3 regions of the Rhizobium sp. G187 genome follow, and region 2 is predicted to be linked to each of the others. Evidence: riboswitches for the same ligand, from Rfam matches in the RefSeq annotation. Region 2 holds a riboswitch; each other region holds the start of a gene.
The links. A riboswitch is a leader RNA that binds a small molecule or an ion and turns the genes downstream of it on or off. The one in region 2 is predicted to bind thiamine pyrophosphate.
Positions count from the first base shown of each region.

Region 1 (6,850 bases), on a different contig from region 2:
AGCTGCGGGCCGATATCACCCGTATGGAAGAGGAATGGCTGGAACTCGAAATGCTGCGCGAGGAGTTGGAGGGGTAAGGGTCGATCTCAGTCCGCGATCTTCATGCGGACCAGGGCCACATCCACAAGAGCCCGAACCAGCCAGTGAGCAGTATTGCCCACAAGACATAGCCCTTTATGTTCTTGCCATGGGGAAAATTCCAACACTGAGTTTTCTCTTTGTAGAGCCGGAAACTGGCAAGGATCAGAAGACCGATGACCAAGACTGCGAAGAGGGCTTCAGCCATCGGTTGGAGCGCCGTCCAGTCCGGCGTTGACTGTCGTCTTTTCCAGATGCACGGCTCTGGCTCCCGTTGCTGTTGCAAAAGCCATGGAACGGCCAAGATAGATCAGAGTCGTGCCTTGCATGTCTTTCAGCATGTTTGTCAGCCGGCTTTCGGTTTCCGGCTCCAGTCCTTCCAGAACGTCCTGCAACACCAGCCAGCGCGGCTTGCGCAGGAGGATGCTGGCGAAGGCCAGGGACATTTGCTGGTCCTTGTCGAGAATGCGGTCCCAGCGCCCCCGTTCGTCGAGCCTTTTGGCAAAGTCGCCAAGGCCAACGCGGCTTAGTGCATCTTTCATGTCCGCTTCATCAAAACCGGCCGAGGAGGCAGGATAGGCGAGCAGGCTGCGCAGTCGCCCCTCGGGCAGGTAGCCGGTCTGCGGCATGAACACGATATCGGAGTCACCCGATGGCAGCGCAATCCTGCCGCTGCCAAAGGGCCAGAGCCCCGCCATGGCATTGAACAGCAGTTTCCGGTTCACGCCCTGGTCGCCATTCACCATCACGCGGTCTCCCGGTTCGATCACCACGGCTCTTTCCTTCAGCCGGAAGGCGCTTTCATAGGTATCGCCATTGGCCCGGGCGTAGATCTCAAGGTCTTCCAGCCTCAGACGCCCGTCCGTGCTGCGATCCAGTGTCAACCGGCCCGGTCCGCCATGACTCTCTTCCATGCTGGTGAGTGCAGCCCGTAGAACCGTGACGCGCTCCAGTGCCGCCCGCCAGTCGGCGATCGCGCCGAAATTGTCGACATACCAGCGCAGCGCCGAATAGACCTGGGTAAAGGCTGCCGCTGCCATCATCAGACCACCAAACGTGATCGTTCCGGCAAAATAGGCCGGTGACGCAATCAGGATCGGTACGATGATCGCCAGCCAGCCGAAGCCGGCGGTGACCCAGGTCAGATTGGTCAGCGATAGGGCGAGCTGGCGAAGCGTGCCCAGAACGCCGTCCAGCGCCTGGTGGATATGCCGTCGCTCTGTTTCCTCGCCGCGGGAAAGAGCAATTGCCTCCAGGTTCTCATTGGCCCGCATCAGCGAAAATCGCAAATCGGCTTCCCGGGCGTAGCGGTTCGCGTTGAGCTTGGAGAGCGAGCGCCCGACGAGCTGGCTCAGCAGCGAGGCGGCAAGCGCGTAGAGAATGGCGCCCCAGACCATATAGCCCGGAATCTGGAAGCTGGTTTCTCCGATGTGGAAGGTGAACTCGCTCGAAAGTCCCCAGAGCACGCCGATAAAGCTGACCAGCATGATGGTGGCGTTGAACAGGCCGATGGCCAGTGATGTCGTCATCTCAGCCAGCTTGCGGGCATCCTCGTGCAGGCGCTGATCGGGGTTCACCCCGAGCGGGCTCGAGATCGACAGACGATAGGCGCGGGCGCCGGTCAGCCACTGATCGACGACGTCGCGCGACAGGCCTTCGCGCATATAGAGCGACGTCATCTGGTTGAGCCAGGCCTGTACGACGTTCAACACGAGCAGCCCGCCGGCAATCATCGCAAAGGTCTGGAGTTCATTGATGAAGGCTGTGAAGTCGCGCTTTTCCAGCGCGTTGAAGAAGGGGGCATTCCACTGGTTCATCAGCACCGTGCCGTAGACGGTGGCAAGGATGACGGCCACGAGAGCGGCGGCAAAGGCGATGATGCGGTTTCGGACAGACGATTTCCAGAAGCTGTCGAGGGCTATGCGCAGCTGGCGGCTGAAACTGGCCTCGACCTCCGCAATGACACGCTTCGGATCGTTCTTGGTCTTCGACTGCTGAGACATCATGCGTGCAATTCCCGTCTTTCATCCCGGTCTAGCACGCAGCACTTGCCAATTTCCTGACGTTTGGCGTCCTGGGGCGAAATGTCCCCATCTTGCACTCGGCCAAGTGCCGCGCTATTTGCTTGAGTGCTCTAACGGGGTGCCTTCGGTCCATCTGGATCCTTGGCTGAGAGGCAGTCTTGCCAACCCGCGGAACCTGATCCGGTTAACACCGGCGGAGGGATTAGACGCGACGAGATCAGGCGCCCTATCCCGACAGCAACGATATTGAAGGAGGAGGGCGCCATGCGACCCCAGATTACATCCATGTTCCTGCACGGCCTGGCCGCCGCGATCCTTGGTCTCGGCTTCGGCACGTCCGCCCTTGCGGCGGAAAAGACGCTGACCGTTTATACCTATGAGAGCTTCGTTTCCGAATGGGGTCCAGGCCCCAAGGTCAAGGAAGCCTTCGAAAAGACGTGCGGCTGCACGGTCAACTTCGTCGGCGTTGCCGATGGCGTGGCCCTCCTCACCCGGTTGAAGCTCGAAGGTCAGACCTCAAAGGCTGATGTCGTGCTCGGTCTCGATACCAATCTGGTGGCGGAGGCCAAGCAGACCGGCCTGTTTGAGGCGCATGGACTCGATACATCCGCCCTCACTCTCCCGGGCGACGGATTCAAGGATGATACCTTCATTCCCTATGACTACGGGCATTTTGCCGTCATCTACGATACGCAGACCGTCAAGAACCCGCCGAAAAGCCTGAAGGAGCTGGTCGAGGGCGATCCGGCGGAGAAGATCGTGATCCAGGATCCGCGCACCTCGACACCGGGTCTTGGTCTGCTGCTCTGGGTCAAGGCTGTCTATGGCGACGAAGCGCCGGCCGCATGGGCCAAGCTGAAGAACCGTGTCCTGACCGTCACGCCCGGCTGGTCGGAAGCCTATGGCCTGTTCACCAAGGGCGAGGCGCCGATGGTTCTGTCCTACACGACGTCCCCCGCCTATCACATGGTGGCGGAACAAACCGATCGCTATCAGGCCGCTGCCTTCTCTGAAGGGCACTATATCCAGATCGAGGTTGCCGGCCTGATGAAGAATGCGCCGGAAAAGGAGCTTGCCCGTCAGTTCCTCGCCTTCACCCTGACGCCTGCCTTCCAGGACACGATCCCGACCAACAACTGGATGATGCCGGCTGCCGCCACCACCGATCCGCTGCCGGATGCCTTTGGCAAGCTGGTGACACCCGAGGTCACGTTCCTGAAGTCACCCGAAGAGGTGGCGGAGCATCGTCAGGCCTGGATCGATGAGTGGCTCAAGGCCATGACGCTGAACTGAGCGTCGATGGCGAGACCGCTCCATCAGTCCTGGCGTAACAGGCTGCCCGCATTCGTGGGCGGCCTCTTTGTTCTGCTGGCGATTGGCGGTTTCGTTGGCACGGCACTTTTTTCCCTGCTGTCGGGGCGCACAGGATCCGGCGTCCTCAACATCTTTGGCGATCCGGTGATCCTGGCACTCCTGCAGTTTACGCTCTGGCAGGCAGCGCTCTCGACATTTCTCTCTGTCGGCCTGGCTGTCCTGGTGGCCAGTGCGCTTGCCCGCCAGCCATCCTTTCCGGGTCGGGTCTGGCTCATCCGGCTGATGGCCGTTCCCATGGGGCTGCCCGTTCTGATCGGCGCGCTTGGCCTGATCGGCATTTTCGGCCGCAATGGCATCGTCAACACGGCGCTTGTCGGCCTCGGCGTCTCTCAGCCACTCTCGATCTATGGTCTTGGCGGCATTCTGGTCGCCCATGTCTTCTTCAACCTGCCGCTAGCCAGCCGGCTCCTGCTGTCTGCGCTGGAGCGGGTACCGGCGGAATATTGGCGCATGGGCGCCAGCCTCGGCTTTTCGCCGCTCTCGACCTTCCGGTTCATCGAATGGCCGGTGCTTGCCCGCGTCATTCCGGGGGCGGCCGGCCTCATCTTCATGCTCTGCGTCACCAGTTTCACGCTGGTGCTCATCTTCGGCGGCGGACCGGCAGCGACCACGATCGAGGTCGCGATCTATCAGGCCCTGCGCTTTGACTTCAATCCGGAGCGCGCCGTCTCGCTGGCAGTGACGCAGATCCTCGTGACCGCTGTCGTGCTCCTGACCTTGAGCCTTCTTCCAAGCGCCAGCGATGCGGGCCAGGCAAGCGGCCGCCGCTTTCCCCGTTTCGACGGACGCGCTGCGCTGGTTCGCACAGCCGATGGGCTGCTGCTTGCCGTGAGTGCCCTCTTCCTTATCCTGCCGCTCGGACAGGTCGTGGTCTCCGGGCTTCGATCCGATCTGTGGCGCCTCATGCAGCAATCGGCGTTTCAGCAGGCGGCAATGACCAGTCTCATCGTTGCGGTCGCGGCCGGGCTTCTGGCCACCCTTGGCGCCTATGCTGTGGTCGCGGCGCGTAGCCAGCTGACCGGCCGCCACGATCGGACAATGTCTGCCGCGCCCGTCACGCAGGCTTTTTCTCTCGGCCTCGCCGGCGTCTCTTCGCTGGTTCTGCTCGTGCCGACGACGGTACTCGCCACCGGCTGGTTCCTGATGCTGCGGCCGTATGGGGATGTCGCGCTTTTTGCCCCTTTCGTCGTGACGGGCATCAATGCCCTGATGGCGCTACCCTTTGCCACGCGCGTTCTGGAACCGGCCTATCGTGACCACCGCGAGCGCACGGCCCGTCTTGTCGAAAGCCTCGGCCTCTCCGTGTGGCAGCGCCTGCGGCTGATCGACTGGCCGGTTTTGCGCCGGCCGCTGTTTGCCGCGCTGACTTTCGCCATGGCCCTCTCGCTCGGCGACCTGGGTGCTGTGGCCTTGTTTGGATCGGAGAATATTTCCACCCTGCCAACGCTGATCCATGCCAGCATGGGCAGCTATCGCAGCCACGATGCCGACGGGCTGGCGCTGATCCTTGGTCTGATCTGCCTGCTTCTGGCTCTTCTTGGCGCGCCGGGTTCGACTGCAAGGGAGCGTGTTGATGCCGCCTGAAACCGCTGCCGCCGCCGTTACACTCGATCATGTGACCCTGACGCTTGGCACCAGCCACTTCGATTTCGACTGTGGTTTCGAGCGCGGTGCGGTTACGGCCATTGTCGGCCCATCCGGCTCGGGAAAGTCGACGCTGCTCAATCTTGTCTCCGGCTTCGAGCAGCCGGAAAGCGGTGCAGTGCGGATCGACGGGCAGGATGTCACGCGGCTGGCGCCGGCCGAGCGTCCGGTTTCCCTTGTCTTCCAGGACAACAACCTCTTCGCGCATCTCGATCTCTTCACCAATATCGGGCTCGGCATTCATCCGGGACTGAGGTTGTCGCCTGCGGATCGTGAAGCCATCGGGCATGCGCTTGAGCGGGTTGGGCTTGGGGGTTACGAGCATCGTTTGCCGGGCTCTCTTTCGGGCGGTGAGCGACAGCGCGCCGCCATTGCCCGGGCTCTGGTGCGGCATCGTCCCGTCCTGTTGCTTGACGAGCCGCTCGCGGCGCTTGATCCGGGCCTGCGCCGTTCGATGGTCGAACTCATCGCCGATCTCCAGGCCGAAACCAGAGCCACGCTGCTGCTCGTCACCCATGATCCGCGAGACATCGAACGGCTTGCCAAACATGTCGTCTTCATCGAAAACGGTCGCGTGCTGTTGTCGGTACCATCTGCGGAATTCTTTATGCGCACGGATGTCGAAGCCGTGCGACAGTTCGTTGGCGACGGTCGGGCAGAGGGTCTTTCGCCTTAATTTGGTCGTTCGGTGCTGGCATGCGCCGGAATGGAAAAAGTCCGGCTCGGCTGGGCTTGGTAGAAGCGAGGCGCGGCACTATCTACCGACTGGAGCCCAGATCATTTTCGCTTTATGGAAAATGTGAGGGATTCGGTCCGGAACGATTCTCGCCGGGCAGTGCGTGGTAAGGCGAGTGGACCCTTGCATGGGTCTTTCGGGCAAGGGTGAAGGGGCAGGATGCAGTTTTTGAGCCGGATCAGCGTGATGGCTGCCGAAAAGGGACGGCAGCGCCGCCCCTTGCGGCTGGCATCGAGCGTTGCAGTGCTCGTCTCTGCCGGCCTTGTGCTGTCCTCTTGCCAGTCTGTTTTCGAGCAGGCCTATGAGCCCTCCGTCGCGCCATCGAGCAATCCGCAGATCGTCGATGAAGTGCAAAAGGGCGATCCGCGCGCGCAGATGGGGGCCCGCGAGCATCCCCGCATCGTTGCCTCCTATGGCGGTGAATATTCCGACGCCAAGACCGAGCGGCTTGTCGCCCGCATTGCCGGTGCTTTGACGGCCGTGTCGGAAAATCCGAACCAGTCCTACCGGATCACCATTTTGAATTCCCCCGCGATCAACGCCTTTGCGCTGCCGGGGGGGTATCTCTATGTCACGCGCGGCCTTCTGGCGCTTGCGAATGACGCGTCGGAAGTGGCAGCCGTGCTCAGCCATGAAATGGCGCATGTCACGGCAAACCACGGCATCGAGCGTCAGCGCCGCGAAGAGGCGGAAGTGATTGCCAGCCGGGTTGTGGCGGAGGTCCTGTCCAGCGATCTCGCCGGCAAGCAGGCACTTGCCCGCGGCAAGCTGCGTCTGGCTGCCTTCTCGCGTCAGCAGGAATTGCAGGCCGACGTGATCGGCGTCAGAACACTGGGTGAGGCGGGCTACGATCCCTATGCCGCTGCCCGTTTCCTCGATTCCATGGCCAAATACAGCCAGTTCACCTCGGTCGATCCTGATGCCGACCAGAGCCTGGACTTCTTGTCGAGCCACCCGAATGCGCCGCAGCGCGTCGAATTCGCCAAGCGTCATG
Region 1 covers NZ_JBPUGM010000004.1:390,997-397,846, reverse strand. The annotation lists gene ACSV9I_RS14345 (ABC-F family ATP-binding cassette domain-containing protein) at 1-77, shown strand, start outside; gene ACSV9I_RS14340 (ABC transporter ATP-binding protein/permease) at 279-2,084, opposite strand; TPP riboswitch at 2,207-2,321, shown strand; gene thiB (thiamine ABC transporter substrate binding subunit) at 2,367-3,395, shown strand; gene thiP (thiamine/thiamine pyrophosphate ABC transporter permease) at 3,402-5,060, shown strand; gene thiQ (thiamine ABC transporter ATP-binding protein) at 5,050-5,796, shown strand; gene ACSV9I_RS14320 (M48 family metalloprotease) at 6,016-6,850, shown strand, end outside.
Region 1: another riboswitch for thiamine pyrophosphate. It lies ahead of thiB (thiamine ABC transporter substrate binding subunit); the one in region 2 lies ahead of thiD (bifunctional hydroxymethylpyrimidine kinase/phosphomethylpyrimidine kinase).

Region 2 (6,850 bases):
CGGTGCATGTTCATCGGTCGAGTAGCGCACGGCATAGAGCGTGGAACCGTCCGAAAAGGCTGCCGTCATGCGGACGCGGGCATGGCCGGTGAGATGGAGGCTGATCTGTTCGACAAAGCCGACCGCCTCTGCCATGGCCGCGATTGGGCGTTCGCGCAGGCCAAACTGGAGTGCCAGCAGGAAGAGCAATTCGCTGTCGGTGGTGCCGACGCGGGCGTGAAAATGCTCATCGTCGAGCATCGCTTCCATCGGCCGGCGAATGCGGTCGAAATGATCGATCTGGCCGTTGTGCATGAAGGACCAGCTGCCATGCACGAAGGGGTGGCAATTGTCGCGACGCGTTGCGCCATGGGTGGCGGCGCGGACATGGGCAAGGAAGAGCGGTGACCGGATCTGGCGAGCAAGGCTTTTCAGGTTACAGTCGGACCAGGCCGGAAGCACATCGCGAAAGCGACCAGGCTCGGGTCTGTCACCATACCATGCGATGCCGAAACCATCGGCATTGGTCGCCGTCTTGGCGCGGGTAGCGCAGTGGGATTGCTCGATCAGCGAGTGTGCCGGTGAGGTCACGAGCTCCTCAAGAAAGATCGGTTCTCCGCGATAGGCTGCCCAGCGACACATCTTGTCTTCACAACTCCTGTGCCGCAAAACACGGCGACTTTCCGACAGTCTTCGCCCGAATGGCTAACGATCTCTAAACATCACGATATTCATGACAGAAATTTGTCGGTGCTCGCAACGGTTTTTTGCAGCGCAATACGAGCAAAAGTGAACACTGCGTTCCTCTTGCATCCCATGCGGCAGGCTCTGAAATCGCTTATATCACTGAAACAACAGACCATCATCCGCGATGAGGAGTACGCGACATGTCCATTCGTCCCGTCAAGCATGAGAGCCTTGCCATGCCAACCATGGAAGGCGCCGGCGTCAAGCTGCACCGGGTCTTCGGCTTCGGCGACACGTCGATGACCGATCCTTTCCTGATGATGGATGACTTCCGCAACGACAATCCCGGCGATTACCAGCGCGGTTTCCCATGGCATCCGCATCGGGGCATCGAGACGATCACCTATGTTCTCGCCGGCACGGTCGACCATGGCGACAGTCTCGGCAACCACGGCACGCTGGGCGCGGGTGACCTGCAATGGATGACGGCCGGGAGCGGCATTCTGCACCAGGAAATGCCGAAAGGCGATTTTGCCGGACGTATGCACGGCTTCCAGCTTTGGGCCAACCTGCCATCATCCCTGAAGATGACCAAACCGCGCTATCAGGATATCAAGGCTACCGACATTCCGGTCGTGGTGGACGATGATGGCACCTCGGTCCGCATCATCTCAGGCGACTTCTGGGGCCGCAACGGTCCCGTCGATGGCATCGCTGCCGATCCTGTCTATGTCGACATTTCGGTGCCGCCGGGCAAGCGGAAGACCTTTCCGGTCGACACCTACCGCTCGGCCTTCGCCTATATCTTCGCAGGGTCCGGCTCGTTCCGCGACGCCTCGAAACCGTTCGGCGTGAAGGTCGAGAAGGAGTTCATGGGCGAGGAGCTGAATATTCGTGACCTTTCCGGTAACCGGACGCTGGTTGTTTTCGACACCGGAGACGAGATCACCGTCCAGGCCGGGGAACAGGGGATACGCTTCCTGCTCGTGACCGGAAAGCCAATCAAGGAGCCTGTCGCGTGGCATGGTCCGATCGTGATGAACACGCGCGAAGAGCTGATGCAGGCCATGCGCGAACTCAACAACGGAACCTTTATCAAGGCCGATCATTAATAGAGCACAGTCAAGTTCAACTTGCCCGGCGGCCCTCCAACCGCCGGGCATTTTTTTGGCAGAACCTACTTGCGTGCGAGGGCGATATGCGGATCACCGGTTCCTGCCATTGCGGAGTCATCCGTTACGAAGCCGAGGTCGATCCATCGGCTGTGGGCATTTGCCATTGCACCGATTGCCAGCAATTGACGGGGTCGGCCTATCGGGTGACCATCTCCACCTCGCCTTCGAAGTTTCACATCCTGTCCGGCAGCCCTAAGGGCTATCGCAAGCTTGGTGACAGTGGACGCCCGAGCGATCAGTTTTTCTGCGGCACATGCGGCTCACCGCTCTGGCGCGTCTCAGCCGAGACGGGCGAGATCGGCATCCGGCTGGGCACTGTGGATCAGCGATCGCAACTGAGCCCAACCCACCAATCCTTCGTCGCCTCAGCGCTGCCCTTCGCTTTCGATATCAGCCAAATCCCCAAAGATTCGAATAGTTAATCGCGCCAGAGTGCGTGGAAATGATGCACCGGTCCGTGGCCGGCTCCGACACTCAACTGATCCGACATCCTGACCGCTCCTGCCAGCCAATCCTTCGCCGCATGAACGCTATCCTCAAGGCTCCTCCCCTTCGCCAACTCGGCAGCAAGGGCGCTGGATAACGAGCATCCGGTTCCATGCGTGTTGGCCGTCTTTATGCGGACAGCTTCGAACCAGGTCACTTGCCCTTCCGACACCAGAACATCGGGGCTCTGTTCACCGACCAGATGCCCGCCTTTGACCAGGACCGCGCGCGGGCCGAGCGTGGTCAAGCGATTTGCCTGCGCTCCCATCACGGTCCGCTCACGTGCTTCCGGCTCACCCAAAAGCGCCGCAGCCTCCGGCAGATTGGGCGTAAGGAGGGATGCGAGCGGCAGAAGATCGCGCTTGAGAACTTCGATTGCCTTCGGGTCGAGCAAGGGCGCGCCGCCTTTGGCGATCATCACGGGGTCAATGACAATTGCTACCCCCTGATGGGGCCTCAAAGCGTCAGCCACCGCGCGCGCAATCCCGGCATTGGCGATCATGCCGATCTTCACCGCATCGACCCTCACATCGGCAAAGACCATCCGGATCTGCTCTGCGACGAATTCCGGGTCGAGGGCCTGCACCGCCGATACACCTTGGGTATTCTGGGCTGTCAAGGCGGTGATGGCGGCCATGCCATAGCAGCCTCGAGCCGCAAACGTCTTCAAGTCGGCTTGAATGCCGGCACCACCTGATGGATCGGAACCGGCGATGGACAGCACATTGCGGATGGCGGAATTGGTCGACATGGCAGCATCTCTCTTGGGGGCGACGGAGATGCAACGGAACGGCACGCAAGAAGCGGTGGAGCCCCGAGCGACTCCCTCCGCCAGCATGATCTGGTTCAGGTTCAAAGGGTGCTTCTCAGCCCGGCTTGCGCCAGACGCCCCTGTCTCTCGGGAGGAAGACTAGATCAACGCAAGCGCCCTGTCACCCGCCGTGTCGTGCCAACGGACACCGCCATTCCGCATCCGCATCGCACTTGCCGCCGATGGCCCTCCTGGGTTAGGTCCGGGAATACTTCCACGGTTCTCGCAGGACGGCACTCTTGACCTCTTCCTCCCCCAATCTTTTCGACAGGCATTATCAGGGCTTCCTTTTCGACATGGACGGCACGCTGTTGAACTCAATCGCCGCTGCCGAGCGCGTGTGGAGCCGATGGGCGCTTCGCCACGGCCTGGACGTCGAGACCTTCCTGCCGACCATGCATGGCAAGCGTGGGGTCGACACGATTGCCGCGCTCAACCTGCCGGGCATTGACGTGGTGAAGGAAGCGCTGGACGTCGAGCGCGGCGAGATCGAGGATCTGGAGGGCGTGATTGCTCTACCGGGTGCAATCGCCTTCCTGCAGTCGCTGCCGCCGGAACGCTGGGCAATCGTTACCTCCGCACCCGCCGCCTTGGCCCGGGCCCGCATTGGAGCAGCCGGGCTGCCGCAGCCGCGCCAGATCGTGACAGCCGAAGATGTTAAGATCGGCAAGCCGGATCCGGCGGGTTACCGCTTAGGCGCCGAAAAGCTGGGTATCGATCCGGCAAATTGCCTGGTGTTTGAAGACGTTCTGGCCGGCGTTCAGGCGGGAGAAGGTGCCGGGGCGGACGTGGTCGTGGTGACCTCCACCCATCAGCACGTGCTTGAAACGCGCTATCCGACCATTTCGGACTACGAAGACCTTCGGATCGAGACAGATCCGGACCTCGGCATGCGGATCATGCGCCTCGGCTGATTGCCGGGGTTTTGAGAACCCCGGCTTTACCGGCCTCAATCACGCCGCCTTGGCGACGTGATATTCCTTGATGGCGACCATCTTGATCGCCGGATAGCGCTCGGCTTCGTAGCGCAGCGAGAACTGATCCTGCGCCATGAAGACCGGATCGCCATCCAGATCCCGGCAGATATCGCCACGACGGGCGGTCATGAACTTGTCGAGGTCAGCTGCATTTTCAGCCGAGATCCATCGGCAGACCGAAAAGCGCGACATTTCGAACGAGACAGGCAGGGTGTATTCACCCTGAAGGCGCTCCTTCAACACGTCGAGCTGCAGCGCGCCGACCACGCCGACGATCGCCGGCGAGCCGTCTTCCGGCGAGAAGAGCTGCACGACGCCCTCTTCGGCCATCTGCTGCAGGGCTTCCTTCAGCTTCTTGGCCTTCATCGCATCTTCCAACCGGACGCGGCGCAGGATTTCCGGCGAGAAGTTCGGCACGCCCTGGAACACCAGAGCCTCACCCTCGGTCAGCGTATCACCGATGCGCAGGGTGCCGTGGTTGGGGATACCGACCACGTCGCCCGCGTAAGCCGTATCCGCCAACTGGCGCTGCGAGGCAAAGAAGAATTGCGGCGCGGTCAGACCCATCTGCTTGCCGGTGCGGGCAAGCTTGGCCTTCATGCCGCGTTCCAGCTTGCCGGAGCAAATGCGGGCAAAGGCGATACGGTCGCGGTGGTTCGGGTCCATGTTGGCCTGGATCTTGAAGACGAAGGCCGTCATCTTTTCTTCCGAAGCATGCACGGTTCTGACATCGGCCACCTGGTCACGCGGCGGCGGCGCGAATTCGCCAAGCGCATTGATCAGATCGCGCACGCCAAAATTCCTGAGCGCCGAGCCGAAGAAAACAGGCGTCATATGGCCTTCGAGGAAAGCCTTGTGATCGAAGGGCTTGCAGGCTTCCTGCGCCAGTTCCAGCTCGTCGATGAAGGTGTCTCGTTCGTTTTCCGGCAGGTTCTCAGCGACGTTCCGGGGGCTGTTGACGGCGAGCGCCTCGACCTGCTTGTCCGAACCACGGAAGGTGTTTTCGACCAGATTGTAGGAGCCGCAGAAGCTTTTGGAACGGCCCACCGGCCAGGTGATCGGGGCTGTATCCAGCGCCAGCTTCTCTTCGACCTCGTCAAGGATCTCGAAGATGTCGCGGCTTTCGCGGTCCATCTTGTTGACGAAGGTGATGATCGGAATGTCGCGCATGCGGCAGACTTCAAACAGCTTCAGCGTGCGCGGCTCGATACCCTTGGCGGCGTCGATGACCATGACAGCGGCATCGACCGCGGTCAGCGTACGATAGGTGTCGTCAGCGAAGTCTTCGTGGCCGGGCGTATCGAGAATGTTGAAGACATTGCCTTCATATTCAAAGGTCATCACCGAAGTGACCACCGAAATACCGCGCTCGCGCTCGATCTTCATCCAGTCCGAGCGGGTCTGGATGCGATCCTTTTTTGCCTTCACTTCGCCGGCAAGCTGGATAGCGCCACCGAACAGCAGCAGCTTTTCGGTGAGCGTCGTCTTACCCGCGTCCGGGTGGGCGATAATAGCGAAGGTGCGGCGGCGGGAGACCGCCTCTGCGAGCGTTTCAGCCATGGTTTTGGAATTCCTTTTGGTCGGCGGTTATCTAGCGTTTCGACGGCCAATATGCAATTGAGCGCGAGAAACAAAGGAATCCGCCATGTCTCCGATCCAAGCCGACATCCTGGGCCCGGTTCTCAAGCTGAAGCGCCTGCCGCATGGCGAGGGCCTTGCCCTTCCGAGCTACGAGACACCAGGGGCGGCCGGCATGGACCTCAGGGCCGCCGTTGAAGATGGCGCGCCGATGACCCTTTCGCCCGGCAAACGCGCGCTGGTGCCGACCGGTCTGATCATGGAAATACCCCAAGGTTTCGAGGCGCAGATCCGCCCTCGCTCCGGCCTCGCCTTCAAGAACGGCGTGACCTGCCTCAACACACCCGGCACCATCGACAGCGATTATCGCGGCGAGGTGAAAGTGCTCCTGGTCAATCTCGGCGACGAGGATTTCGTCATCGATCGAGGGATGCGGATAGCACAGATGGTGATTGCGCCCGTAACGCAAGCGCGGGTCGCAGAGGTCACCGAGACGAGCGACACGGCGCGGGGCGCTGGTGGGTTCGGTTCAACTGGTGTTTGAAAGGCGGCCGGGCAGCCACGTTATCCGCTTGGTCAGCACAGCCTAGCGCTGTGCCTCCGTCACCATCCGGATCGCCAGCGCCGCCAGCACCGTGCCCATCAGCCAGCGCTGGACGAGCATCCAGAAGGGGCGTCCGGCGAGAAACAGGGCGATTGAGCCCGCCGTGACTGCAATCATCGCATTGACCGTGACGCTGATGACGATCTGCGTGATGCCGAGGCTCAGCGACTGCAAAAAGACACTGCCGCGTGCCGGATCGACGAATTGCGGCAGCAGTGACACATAGAGGATCGCGACCTTCGGGTTGAGAAGGTTGGTCAGCAGGCCCATGCTGAAGAGTTTCTTCGGACTGTCGACCGGCAGATCTCGCACCTGAAAGGGCGAGCGACCGCCGGGCCTCAAAGCTTGCCAGGCCAACCAGCCGAGATAGAGCGCGCCTGCAAGCTTCAGCGCTTCATAGGCGATGGGTACGGCGAGAAGCAGCACGGTGATGCCGAGTGCGGTCAGCACCATGTAGATGACGAAACCAAGCGCCACACCGCAGAGCGAAACGAGCCCTGCCATCGGGCCCTGGCAGATCGACCGCGAGACCAGATAGATCATGTTGGGGCCG
Region 2 covers NZ_JBPUGM010000006.1:86,827-93,676, reverse strand. The annotation lists gene ACSV9I_RS17400 (class II glutamine amidotransferase) at 1-621, opposite strand, end outside; gene ACSV9I_RS17395 (pirin family protein) at 867-1,778, shown strand; gene ACSV9I_RS17390 (GFA family protein) at 1,865-2,263, shown strand; gene thiD (bifunctional hydroxymethylpyrimidine kinase/phosphomethylpyrimidine kinase) at 2,260-3,078, opposite strand; TPP riboswitch at 3,134-3,230, opposite strand; gene ACSV9I_RS17380 (HAD family hydrolase) at 3,378-4,052, shown strand; gene ACSV9I_RS17375 (peptide chain release factor 3) at 4,092-5,675, opposite strand; gene dut (dUTP diphosphatase) at 5,761-6,237, shown strand; gene ACSV9I_RS17365 (LysE family translocator) at 6,280-6,850, opposite strand, start outside.

Region 3 (6,850 bases), on a different contig from region 2:
TCGGGTTCCACGAACCGACCTTGTCGAGGAAACGGCCGTCACGCGGCGAGCGGGCGTCGGCAACGACGATCTGGTAGTAAGGACGCTTCTTGGAACCGCCACGGGCGAGACGAATCTTGAGGGACATGTGTAACTCCTTGAGGTTTTGAACGGGGAGCCGCAGCGCACCCGCTTTCTTGTTGAGGCCGCCGTCAGACGGTCTTTTCGATGGCACCGCCATGTTCGGCGGCAATGGCTTCATGATGCCGGATGACTTCCTTGATGATGAAGTTCAGAAACTTCTCGGCGAAATCCGGATCCAGATGGGCGTCCTGAGCCAGGCGGCGCAGGCGTTCAATCTGGTATTCTTCGCGTGCCGGGTCCGCCGGCGGCAATTCGTGGTTGGCCTTGAGAACACCAACCGCCTTGGTACAGCGGAACCGTTCGGCCAGCATGTGAACAAGGGCCGCGTCGATATTGTCGATCGACTGGCGGTATCCCGCGAGCTGCTGCTTGATGGCTGGATCGATCACCTCAGCGCCCTCACTTCTTCTTCGGCAGGCCGGGAAGGCCGGGGAAACCACCACCAAGGCCCGGCAGCTTCGCACCGCCGAGGCCAGGAAGCCCGCCCAATCCACCTGTGCCACCCATGCCAGGCAGAGAGCCGGGCTTGATGCCGGCGGCTTCCGCCTGCTTGGCGAGCGCCTCAAGCTGTTTCGGATCCATTTTCGAGAGATCCGGCATGCCCATGCCGCCCATGCCACCGAGGCCCATCTTGCCGGCAAGGCCGCCCATCATCTGCTTCATCATGCCGCCGCCCTTCTTGCCGCCCATGGCCTTCATCATGTCGGCCATGCCGCGATGCATCTTGAGCAGCTTGTTGATTTCGGCGGCATCCGTGCCAGAACCGGCAGCGATGCGCTTCTTGCGGGAATGCTTGAGAAGATCGGGATTGGCGCGCTCAGCCTTGGTCATCGAGGAGATGATGGCGAGCTGGCGATCAAAGACCTTGTCGCTCATGCCGGAGGCGGCAAGCTTGTCCTTCATGCCGGACATGCCCGGCATCATGCCCATGATACCGCCCATGCCGCCAAGCGACTTCATCTGCTTGAGCTGTTCGGCCATGTCATTGAGGTCGAATTTGCCCTTGGCCATCTTCTCGGCCATCGCGCGGGCTTTTTCGACATCGATAGTCTCGGCAGCCTTCTCGACCAGCGAGACAATGTCGCCCATGCCGAGGATACGATCCGCGATACGGCGCGGATGGAACTCGTCGAGTTCCGACATCTTCTCGCCGACACCGATCAGCTTGATCGGCTTGCCGGTCACGGCACGCATGGAAAGGGCAGCACCACCGCGCCCGTCGCCATCCATGCGGGTGAGCACAAGACCGGTAATGCCGACGCGCTGGTCGAAATTGCGGGCCAGATTCACGGCATCCTGACCGGTCAGCGAGTCCGCGACCAGCAGAATTTCATGCGGCTTCGAGCGGGCCTTGATCTCGGCCATCTCGATCATCAGCGGCTCGTCGATATGCGTGCGACCGGCGGTATCGAGGATGACCACATCGTGACCGCCGAGCTTGGCGGCCTGGACGGCGCGCGCGGCAATATCGGTCGGCGACTGGCCGGCGATAACAGGCAAGGTATCGATGCCGGTCTGTACGCCGAGCTGGCGAAGCTGTTCCTGGGCGGCCGGGCGACGCGTATCGAGCGAGGCCATCAAGACCTTCTTCTTCTCGCGCTCAGTCAACCGCTTGGCAATCTTGCCTGACGTCGTGGTCTTACCCGAACCCTGCAAACCGACCATCATGATGACGACGGGCGCTGCGGCATGCAGATCGATCGTCACACCCTCGGAGCCGAGCATCTCGACGAGTTCGTCATGGACGATCTTGACGACCATCTGACCGGGCTTGATCGACTTGAGAACAGCAGCACCGACAGCCTTTTCGCGCACCTTGTCGGTGAAGCTGCGAACCACTTCAAGCGCGACGTCGGCTTCAAGAAGAGCCCGACGCACCTCGCGCAGGGCAGCGGAGACATCCGCTTCCGACAGCGCGCCACGGCCGGTCAGTCCATTCAGGATGGAACCAAGGCGGTCCTGGAGGTTTTCAAACATCGGCTCTTCCTTGCATGGTTTCGGGATACCCAAAACCTCGGTCTTCTCGACGCCGAAAACAAGACGCAAAGCCAAAAAGCACCCGAGGGCGCATCGCGCTGTCGGGTGTTGACCTCCGGGATCTCTTTATACCTTTACGGGTCCCGGTCGGTGGCTTGGAGTGCTTGTCTCGTCGCAGATTGCGGGGATAAACAGGAAAAACCGCCGAAAGTCAACGCAAATTGCGAAATGCTACCCGGATCGACACCCACAGCGCCGCGCAGATGACTGCCGCGACTTAAGGAGCTGGGTAGCGAGCCGAATATTCTGCCTTGCGGCGTGCCAGCGTTTCATTCCAGTTACGGATGGCTGCGCCATCTCCAGCGAGCGCTTGCTCCCGGAGTTTCTGCACCCAGTATCCGGCATCCTCGCTGAATTCGTAGACGGTCAATCCATGCTCGGCGAGCACCGCCTGGGGATCAAAGCCTGGAGAGGATGCCGCAGCCTCCAGATGGCCCTGAACGCGGGCATAATCGTCGAAAGTCACCAATTTGCGCTCCCGCGCGATCGAGCCGGTGGTCTCGGCAAAAAGCGCGGCATCCGCCCTGGAGAAGGCTTCGCCATAGCGCGATGTGAGCTTCAGGTCCTTATCTTCACGCAGTGCTTCGAGGAAGCGCTCGTTGACCTCCTCGAACATCTGGTCATCGACCGCCAAGCTCTGCAGCACCTGCTTGCGATCTTGATTGTTCGCGAGCCGCGCCGAGGCTTCCGCCCAGGCCTCGAAAGATACGCCATGCACCGGCGGGGGAATGTCATCGGCAGCGGCAAGGGAAGGAGCGGCGACGAACATTATGGCAAGCAACAGACTTGAAAAGATCTTCATCGGTTCTCAAATGGCTTTGGGCAAAACAACGGTATTGGCAATGGATACCGCGCGGGAGCGCGACTTGAAGGGCCATACGTCACATTCTATGAAACGACGATGAAGAGACGCCAGTTTTTCAAATGGACGGGGATGGGTCTGGCGCTGCTGGGCGGCGGTCTCGCGGCAGGGAGAGCCATGGCGGGCAATCGCTATTATTCTGGACCACTCTCGGACCACTTCGACGGTAAGGTCTTTTTCAATCCCGGCGGCGAGGAACCACGCGGCTTCACCGATCTGTTGCGCTGGCAATTCGAAGGCGGGCGCGTTGCATGGCCGAAGTCCGCAATGGCGGGCTCTCTTCCGGCAACGAAACCCGAGCAGCGCGTCGATGGCACCCGCCTTGTCGTCACGATGGTCGGCCATGCGACACTGCTCATCCAGACGGCTGGGCTAAACATCCTGACGGACCCGGTCTGGTCGGAGCGCGCGAGCCCCGTGTCCTTCGCCGGACCAAAACGCGCCAACCCACCTGGCATCGCCTTCGAGGACCTGCCGCCGATCGACATCGTCATCGTCACGCACAATCATTACGACCACCTCGATGTCGCGACCTTGAAACGGTTGGGTCAGGGGCATGATGCACGCATCATCACGCCGCTCGGCAATGACACGATCATTCATGCCGAACACCCGTTTACCGGCACTTCGGTAATGGACTGGGGCGACCGCCTAGATCTCGGCAACGGACTGGTGGTCCATTGCGAGCCCTGCCATCATTGGTCGGCACGTGGCATGGGCGACCGGCGCATGGCGCTTTGGGCGGCCTTCCTCATCGAAACGCCGGGCGGAAAGATCTACCATATCGGTGATACCGGTTATGCCGAGGGACAGCACTACCGGGAGATCCGCGAGAAGCATGGCGACATTCGTCTCGCCATCCTGCCGATCGGCGCCTACGAGCCGCGATGGTTCATGAAGGCGCAGCACCAGAATCCGCAAGAAGCAATCGAGGGATTTCACCTGAGCGGCGCCCAGTTCGGCATCGGCCATCACTTCGGCACCTTCCAGTTGACCAATGAGGGCATCGACGATCCGCCGAAGGCACTTACGACCGCAATGGCTGCAAAGGGTATCGGCACGGATCGCTTCAAAGGCCTGCGGCCTGGCCAGCAATTCGATGTGCCGATGCGGATTGCCTGACACGGGCCATTGGCACGAGAATTCTCCGACAGCGCAATCGGCGATTGACACGCCGCATCGTTTTGATGAGACTTCACGCATTCACCAGGGGTGTCCCGTCAAGGGGCTGAGATTTCGCTACGCCAAACCGCAAGGGACAAGCAGCGCGATGACCCGTTGAACCTGATCCAGTTCATACTGGCGTAGGGACGGTGCGAGCGCTTGCGAAAACGACGATTCGGACACCCCGAATCCCGTGGCGTCTTTCCATCATTCCGGCTGACATGACTGGGTCTCCAACCTGAACACTTGGAGCTCCACGATGAACATTGCCCCCCAATTCAAAAAACCCGAAGTGACAACCGGGCCGCTTCCGGCCTCGACCAAGATCTTCCTTGAAGGCGAAATCTACCCGGAGATTCGTGTGCCAATGCGCCAGATCGCGCTGCATCCGACCTCCGGCGAGCCACCGGTGACGGTCTATGATTCCTCCGGCCCCTATACCGATTCGACCGCAGAGATCGCCATTGACCGCGGCCTGCCGCGCCACCGCCTCACCTATCTGGCGGCGAGCGGCGACCTGGAAACCTATGACGGCCGATCCTTGAAACCGGAGGACAACGGCCTCGTTTCCGACGAGAAGAAGACGCCCGAGTTTCCCGTGAAACATCGGCCGCTCCGCGCTCGGAACGGCAAGGCCGTAACCCAGCTTGCCTATGCCCGGGCTGGCATCATCACCCCCGAGATGGAATTCGTCGCGATCCGCGAAAATCTCGGCCGCAAGGCGCTGAAGGAGGCTCTTGTTCGAGATGGAGAGAGCTTTGGCGCCGAAATCCCCGACTATGTGACCCCGGAATTCGTCCGCCAGGAAGTGGCGTCCGGCCGGGCGATCATTCCCGCCAACATCAACCATCCCGAACTCGAGCCGATGGCAATCGGCCGAAACTTCCTGGTCAAGATCAACGCCAATATCGGCAACTCCGCCGTGACCTCGTCCATGGCCGAGGAGGTCGAGAAGATGGTCTGGGCGATCCGCTGGGGCGCCGACACCGTTATGGATCTCTCGACCGGCCGCAACATTCACAACATCCGCGACTGGATCCTACGCAATTCGCCCGTTCCGATCGGCACCGTGCCCCTCTACCAGGCACTGGAAAAGGTCGGCGGCATTGCCGAGGATCTGACCTGGGAGGTTTATCGCGACACGCTGATCGAGCAGGCCGAACAGGGCGTCGACTATTTCACCATCCACGCCGGCGTGCGGCTGCATTACATCCCGCTCACCGTCAACCGCGTCACCGGCATCGTTTCGCGCGGTGGTTCGATCATGGCCAAGTGGTGTCTGCATCATCACAAGGAGAGCTTCCTCTACGAGCATTTCGAGGAAATCTGCGATATCTGCCGGGCATACGATATCTCCTTCTCACTGGGCGACGGCCTGCGCCCGGGCTCGATTGCCGATGCCAATGATGCAGCCCAGTTTGCCGAACTGGAGACGCTGGGAGAGCTGACCAAGATTGCCTGGGAGAAAGACTGCCAGGTGATGATCGAGGGGCCCGGCCATGTTCCCATGCACAAGATCAAGGAGAACATGGACAAGCAGCTGAAGACTTGCGGCGAGGCCCCCTTCTACACGCTGGGGCCACTGACGACGGATATTGCGCCGGGTTACGACCACATCACCTCCGGCATCGGGGCTGCCATGATCGGCTGGTTCGGTACGGCCATGCTCTGCTACGTCACGCCGAAGGAACATCTGGGCCTGCCCGACCGCGACGACGTGAAGACTGGCGTCATCACCTACAAGATTGCAGCCCATGCCGCCGATCTCGCCAAAGGGCATCCGGCCTCTCGCCTGCGCGACGACGCGCTCAGCCGCGCCCGGTTCGAATTCCGCTGGGAGGATCAGTTCAACCTCTCGCTCGACCCGGACACCGCACGATCCATGCATGACGAGACCCTGCCCAAGGAGGCACACAAGGTCGCCCATTTCTGCTCGATGTGCGGGCCAAAATTCTGCTCCATGCGGATCTCCCATGACATTCGCGCCGAAGCCCAGAAAGAGGGCCTGGCCGCCATGGCGGAGAAATACCGCGCCGGCGGCGACCTCTACATGACGGGCGAGGAGATGGCGGCACTCGACACGGGAGACCGGCAATGACGGTTCGGGTGAAGGGCGCTGGCGTCGCAGGCCTCGCTGCGGCGGTCGAACTGGCGCGAAAAGACATCCGCGTCGAGGTGGTCGAGATGCGCCGTGATATCGGCCTTGGGGCCTCTCATTGGGCAGGCGGCATGCTCGCCCCCTATTGCGAGCGGGAAGCCGCCGAGGAAATCGTGCTGATATCAGGTCTTTCCGCCGCCGACTGGTGGGAGGAGGCTGTCCCCGGCCTCGTCTCACGAAGGGGAACGCTGGTGCTGGCCAATCCCCGCGATCTGCCGGATCTCAAGCGCTTCGCAAGCCGCACGCGGGGTCATCGCTGGCTGGATGAAGCAGAACTTGGAGCGTTGGAGCCCGGTCTTGCCGGGCGTTTCGACACTGGCCTCTTCTTCACTGACGAGGCCCATCTCGACCCCCGCAAGGCGTTGCGGGGTCTTTACGAGGTGGCACGACAGCTAGGGGTCTCCTTCCGCTTCGGCGAGGACGTCAGTGATACGGAAGACTATTCTGCGACCGTCGACTGCACTGGGCCGCAAGCGATCGGAGAGATCGAGGGACTGCGCGGTGTT
Region 3 covers NZ_JBPUGM010000004.1:427,122-433,971, forward strand. The annotation lists gene rpsP (30S ribosomal protein S16) at 1-127, opposite strand, end outside; gene ACSV9I_RS14505 (chorismate mutase) at 192-512, opposite strand; gene ffh (signal recognition particle protein) at 523-2,100, opposite strand; gene ACSV9I_RS14515 (hypothetical protein) at 2,378-2,962, opposite strand; gene ACSV9I_RS14520 (MBL fold metallo-hydrolase) at 3,062-4,144, shown strand; TPP riboswitch at 4,221-4,351, shown strand; gene thiC (phosphomethylpyrimidine synthase ThiC) at 4,446-6,284, shown strand; gene ACSV9I_RS14530 (FAD-dependent oxidoreductase) at 6,281-6,850, shown strand, end outside.
Region 3: another riboswitch for thiamine pyrophosphate. It lies ahead of thiC (phosphomethylpyrimidine synthase ThiC); the one in region 2 lies ahead of thiD (bifunctional hydroxymethylpyrimidine kinase/phosphomethylpyrimidine kinase).